2 regions of the Francisella hispaniensis FSC454 genome follow, and region 1 is predicted to be linked to the other one. Evidence: riboswitches for the same ligand, from Rfam matches in the RefSeq annotation. Region 1 holds a riboswitch; the other holds the start of a gene.

Region 1 (3,446 bases):
TAATTTTTGTTAGATTTTTTAAAAAGAAGTATTATTAATCATGGCAATAGAAAGTAGACTAAAAAAGAATAGGCTTTTTTTGCGCTTTACTTGGGCACGGTTGCGAAACTACCTAATTAGAGCAAGAAAAAGCTTATTTGCCTCTATTATCCTGTGTGGCTTGATAGTGGGAGTTGATTTATATTTAGGGAATGTTGAATTTGTGACTCAATCGCTAGAGATTGGTATTACTCTAGCATTTATATTATTTGTATTTTTTTTCTTAATAACAAAAGATGATAATCCTGTAGATATAATTATCTCTGGTGCTGAAGGTGAGACTACTGTACTTGATGAGTTAAAAAAGCTTGATAACAATTTTGTATTATTCAATAGAGTCGTTTTACCTGATGAGAAATCAACTGTAGGCAATAGAGAGATTGATTTTATCGCAATATCACGAAAGGGTATATATATTATTGAAGTTAAAAATAACCGTGGTTACATTGAAGTTGAAAATATGGCTGAGCGATGGAATGTATCTAAGACTTCACAAAATAATAAAATTTATGCTAAGACAATTAAAAACCCTATCAGGCAAACCTTCGCACAGAAAAAAGTTTTACAGACGTTCCTTTACAATCAAAAGATTTATATCAAAGGCGTGCCTGTAGTTACGATAGTAATTTTTGCAAATGAAGAAGCGCAATTAAGTGAAAATTTCATTGCTGACGATGCTAATCAAGCGGTTCTTTCATTAGAGAATTTAATACCTTTTATTAAGGCAAAAGAAGAATATCTTGAGAAGATGCCTACTCGTTCACGCCGAAAAATTATTAGAAAACTTGAGAAAAAATAATGCTTGATAATAGACCTATAGGTGTTTTTGATTCGGGAATCGGCGGTTTGACAATTGTTAAAAATCTTATGAATATATTACCAAATGAAGATATTATTTATTTTGGTGATATAGCTAGGATACCATATGGGACAAAATCGCGAGCTATGATTCAAAAGTTTGCGGCACAAACAGCAAAGTTTTTGATTGAGCAAGAAGTCAAAGCAATAATTATTGCTTGTAATACTATTTCAGCTATTGCTAAAGATATTGTCCAAGAGATTGCTAAAGCTATACCTGTAATAGATGTGATAACTGCTGGAGTTAGCTTGGTAGATAGTCTAAGTAAAGTTGGTGTAATTGCTACTCCAGCTACTATTAATAGTAATGCTTATGCTTTACAGATTCACAAAAAGAATCCTAATATTGAGGTGTATAGTAATCCTTGTGGTCTGTTTGTATCAATGATAGAGGAAGGCTTTGTTAGTGGTCAGATAGTAGAACTAGTAGCTAAGGAGTACCTTAGTTATTTTCATGATAAGAATATTCAAGCTTTAATCTTAGGTTGTACGCATTATCCAATTATCAAAGAAAGTATTGCAAAAATTTTAGATGTAAAACTTATAGATCCATCATTACAAGCTAGTAAGATGCTAGAGCAATTACTAATTGAAAATAATCTTTTGAATAAAAACAATTCTAATCCAGAGTATAAGTTTTATGTTACAGATATCCCTTTGAAATTTAGATCAGTTGGTGAGATGTTTCTGCAAACAGAAATGCAGCATCTTGAGATAGTTAGTTTAGACAATTACTAGTAGAAAATGCTGATTACTAACTTGACTTTGATTTATATATACTATTAAATTTATACTGAAAACACAGGGGTGCATGATTTTTTTTGAATCATGCTGAGAGGATATTCCAACCCTTTGAACCTGATCTAGTTAGCACTAGTGTAGGAAGTGTAGTTTAGTGTATTTGCTATAGTTATGATTCTATTACTGTATAAAATATACCTTTAATTTCATCTGCCTATACTAGTTTGAATTGAAAATAGGAGATGAAATGACTAACTCTAGAAATCAAGATATTCAAACTAATACAGAAAACTCAACAATAACTATTAAATATCCAAATTCCGAAAAATGTTATGTTGAATGTCTTAGTACAGCACTAAAAGTTCCTTTTAGAAAAATTGCTCAAACAAATACAAATATCGAAGGTAATATTAGTACAAATCCAGATGTTTTTGTCTATGATTCATCTGGAGAGTATTCTTCAGGTAACGCAGTTGACATAGAAAAGGGCTTGTCTAGACATAGATTAAGTTGGCTCAAAAAAAATGAAGATATACAAAATTTAGGATGTTTCTCATCATACTATACCAATGCTCAATTTAAAGAAGATAAGTTGAATTTTAGAAACAGGCATGTACCTATCAAAGCAAAATATGGTAAAAATGTTTCGCAAATGTATTATGCAAGAAAAGGTATTATAACTCCAGAAATGTATTATGTTGCAATTAGAGAAAATATTTTAAGAGCTAATTTTCATTTAAATACAGAGTATACAAATCAACATCAAGGAGTATCATTTGGAGCAAATATTCAAAGAGAAATTACTCCTGAGTTTGTAAGAGAAGAAGTTGCTGCGGGTAGAGCTATTATTCCGGCTAATATTAATCATCCAGAATTGGAACCGATGATAATCGGTAGGAACTTCTTGGTTAAAGTTAATGCTAATATCGGGACATCGGCAGTTACATCTTCTACACTAGAAGAAGTTGAAAAAATGGTTATAGCAGTAAAGTGGGGAGCAGATACTGTTATGGATCTTTCTACAGGTAAGCATATTCACCAGACGAGAGAATGGATTATTAGAAATAGTCCCGTACCTATAGGCACAGTTCCTCTTTATCAGGCTTTAGAAAAAGTGAATGGTAAAGCTGAGGATTTAACTTGGGAGATCTATAAAGATACTTTAATTGAACAGGCTGAACAAGGTGTTAGTTATTTTACAATTCATGCTGGAGTTAGAAAAGCCTTTGTTACATTGGCAGCAAATAGAATTACAGGGATTGTTTCGCGAGGCGGATCAATAATGGCTAAGTGGTGCTTACATCATAATCAGGAAAATTTTCTTTATACTCATTTTGAGGAAATTTGTGAAATTATGAAAGCGTATGATATTAGTTTTTCACTTGGTGATGGGTTAAGACCAGGATCTATAAATGATGCTAATGATAGTGCACAACTGTCAGAATTAAGAACTTTGGGGGAGTTAACTAAAATAGCATGGAAGCATGATGTACAGGTTATGATAGAGGGGCCTGGCCATGTTCCAATGCAATTAATTAAGGAAAACATGGATTATGAGTTAAAAGACTGTTTTGAAGCACCTTTCTATACCCTTGGTCCATTAGTTACGGATATTGCTCCTGGATATGATCATATTACATCAGCAATTGGGGCGGCTCAAATTGCTTGGTATGGTACTGCTATGTTATGTTATGTAACTCCAAAAGAGCATCTTGGTCTTCCTAATAAAGAAGATGTAAGAGAGGGGATTGTTACTTATAAGTTAGCAGCACATGCTGCAGATTTAGCAAAAGGCTTTCCTGGCGCTC
Region 2 (3,446 bases), 350 kb from region 1:
GTACACTTATTTAGCTTAAGGCTTAGTTCATTTTTTTGAAAACTTATAAAAGATATCAGAACTAGAAAAAATAGACTTGCATTACTTGTAAACTTAGGTAAGATGTTTAGAAACATAACAGGTATATCTGAAAAATAAATGAATAAAAAAGACGAGTATATAGAGATAAATATTACGAGTTTTTTCATTTTTTTATATAAAAACTTGAGAACACTAATTTTATCTTTTATTTTGTTAACGATTTTAGCTACTGCTTTTTTGTATTATAAAAGTACCATTACTAAAGGAATTGTATTAAAACAAATGATACAGGCTCCTTCATATTTTGATGGTAGTCAAAATCTTCATGTAATAATAGGCTATGATAGATTAAATCTAATTTTACAAAATATTCTTAGTGAGCTTAAACAAGCTAATCCACAAGATAAATTATTACAGAAAGTAACTCTTCTTTATCCATTTGATAAATATGAAATTGGTGATCAAAAGCAATTTGTAACAGCAAATGGTCAAAATAGTGTCGAAACAAAAGCTGTTATTAAAGATAGCAATTATGAATTAAAGAAAAAATATGATGATCAAAAGTCATATTTTACTTTACTAATTCAATCAAAAAAAACTGATACTAAAAGTATATCGCAATTATATCAAGATATAATTAAGAAGTTTTCTGAATCAACTCTTATAACACAAGAGACACAACTTTGGAAAAAAAGTATCGAAACAAATATACAACAATCTTCTGAAAAGCTAATCGAATATAATAGATTGCTAAAGCAAGATGAAATAACTTTAAAAGATCTTATGGCTAAAAAATCTAATGATAATGTCGTAAATAGCCAAACGCAAGCAATGATAATAAAATATATAACTATGGTCAATGACTTAAAGATGCAGGTGTTCTCGTTAAAACAATCTATAGATACTAATAAACTGTGGCTTAGTACAGCTAATCTGCAAATATCAGATTTTGGTGGTGTCGTAGAGGAACGAATGATATCTGGAGTCTCCTATAAGTTACTTTTAGCTGTTTTACTATTAATTGTGTTTAGTTCACTATTTATAACGATGATAATAGGTTTTTTCAAAAAAATAGCTGTTGAAGCTAAAAAAGGGTAATTTTGATCTAATTTATATAAGAATCTATTTATAAAATTAAAAATCTATATTTGAAAAATTTGCTATCTCAGTTATTATTGCTTAGTATTTTAAAATTACTTAAATTAATAAATATGCCAAGTCTTAAAAAAACAAAGTTAATTGTAATAGTGAAAATCTAAAAACAAAAAAATATGGTTTGCTCCAAGCTTAAAGGTATATAGTTGTCCTACTATTAAAACAAAACGATTTGATCAGCCAATCGAATCTACACTTCCATCACCAACACGTACATTTAATCCATCATAAAAATTGTAAAGTAATTTTAAGCTTTAAAAATTCAATATTTTATTGCAGAGTACTATATTTTGGTTTTACTATTAACTAATATCGCATGATAATTTTATGGTTGAATAAGTATAATTATGTTATAGTTATGTCTTGAAGACAACAGGGGTGCTGTTTTATCTAAAAATGGCTGAGAAGTGACCCTTTGTACCTGATCTAAGTAATATTAGCGTAGGGAGTTTGTTTGGTTATCTTTTTTCTAAAGGAGCATCATACAAACTCTTATTATTTGATTAAAATAATAGGATATCAATAATGGAAAATTTTGGTTACATAACTCTAAATATATCTTTAATAATTTATTTCATCCATTTTCTACCACAAACGATTCATAATCAGTTTAAACATAAAACATTTGAAATTAGTTTGTGGACACATTCTTTGATGATTGTAGCAAACTCTTTAGATTTAATTTATGCTATTGGTTTTAATATGCAGTGGCAGTATATTTTAGTTGATATAATTTTATTAAGTTTTTAACAATTCAGCAATTTCAAATCTTAAATGATCGTAGAGAAAAATATATATTTATACATACAATTTTTATACTTTTATATTTATCTTTAGTAATTGTTATGATTTATTTTATTAGCTTGAGTAATCATATTTTGCTTTGGTTTGGCTCAATAAGTGGGGTTATTTATAATCTCTACTGGTTACCACAAATTTATAAAAATTACCGTCAGAAACAAGCGGAAGGTTTTAGTATTTTTTATCTAGGACTTTCACTTATTAGTATTATTTGTGATATTAATAGTGCTATATTTTTGGGTTGGCCATTAGTATCAGTGATTGTCTCTAGTTGTTTATCTATTTTGGTATTAATACAGGTAATTCAATATTTCTATTATAAAAAAGGTTTATTCAAGCAATATCATAAAAGCATATAAACTAGCTGTAAACTTGTTAGCTCTTTGTGTTAGAATTATTGCTATTATCTTTGAATTATTATAGACAATGAAAAGTATCAATAAATTTATCTTGCTCCTAGGAGCATTGGCTTTTTCAGTATCAGCTTTTGCAGTAGAACAAACCTCATATAATGCATATACTATTGGTCAGGCATTAGGTAAAGTTTCCCATAAAAGTTTTGCTGCTATGGACCAAGAGCTAGTCAAAAAAGATTTCATCTTAGGTTTTGATGATACTATTCTAGATCAAAAGCCTAATATTAGCAAAATCTCAGATAAAGACTCATATGAAGTGGGGATGATTATAGCAGCGCAGTATAAACTAAGATTGAAAAAAATGATTACAGTAGATAAAGCTAACTGTCAAGAGTTTATCAAAGGTTTTAATGAAGGTGTTGACACAAAAGATACAAAACTTACTATTCAAGATAAACAGATATTAAAGCATTTTAAAATATCTCATGATGAAGATAATTAGTTAGATTATTTAGTAATATGTATTGATAAATGTATTCTGCTACTTTATTCTTAATCCTAATTTAGTTAAATACTATCAATAAAATAATAATGCAACAGCTAAAAGATATTCAGGCACTTATTAAAGAGGATATACAAAATAATAATCAATTCATAATTGATTCTCTTTGCTCAGATGTCGTGCTTATTAACCAAATTAGCCACTATATAATAAATAGTGGTGGTAAGAGATTAAGACCTCTGTTAGTAATGTTGTTTGCTAGAGCCTTAAATTATAATGGAGATAAACATTTAGCATGTGCCGCAATTATTGAGTTTATCCATACAGCAACACTTCTTCATGATGATGTTGTTGATGATTCGCAATTGCGTCGTGGTAAGCAAACAGCAAATAATGTCTTTGGTAATGCTGCCAGTGTTTTGACTGGAGATTTTCTTTATTCTAGAGCTTTTCAGATGATGGTAAGTTTAGATAATATGCAAATTATGCAAATATTAGCTGATGCAACTAATAAAATCTCAGAAGGGGAGGTGCTACAGCTATTAAATGCACGCAATAGCGAAATTAGTGAAGAAGACTATATTAAAGTGATATATTGCAAAACAGCAAAA

What was found. Region 1 has a riboswitch for thiamine pyrophosphate ahead of thiC (phosphomethylpyrimidine synthase ThiC). Riboswitches for the same ligand answer to the same signal wherever they lie in the genome.
Positions count from the first base shown of each region.
Region 2: linked by a shared signal. The riboswitch ahead of FSC454_RS05915 (PQ-loop repeat-containing protein) and the one ahead of thiC (phosphomethylpyrimidine synthase ThiC) in region 1 are both predicted to bind thiamine pyrophosphate.

Region 1 is NZ_CP018093.1:860,790-864,235, forward strand. It holds partial or broken gene uvrB (excinuclease ABC subunit UvrB) at 1-3, shown strand, start outside; gene FSC454_RS04235 (nuclease-related domain-containing protein) at 41-838, shown strand; gene murI (glutamate racemase) at 838-1,635, shown strand; TPP riboswitch at 1,691-1,799, shown strand; gene thiC (phosphomethylpyrimidine synthase ThiC) at 1,886-3,446, shown strand, end outside.
Region 2 is NZ_CP018093.1:1,206,230-1,209,675, reverse strand. It holds gene FSC454_RS10110 (hypothetical protein) at 304-1,119, shown strand; TPP riboswitch at 1,541-1,642, shown strand; partial or broken gene FSC454_RS05915 (PQ-loop repeat-containing protein) at 1,702-2,336, shown strand; gene FSC454_RS05910 (hypothetical protein) at 2,404-2,835, shown strand; gene FSC454_RS05905 (polyprenyl synthetase family protein) at 2,925-3,446, shown strand, end outside.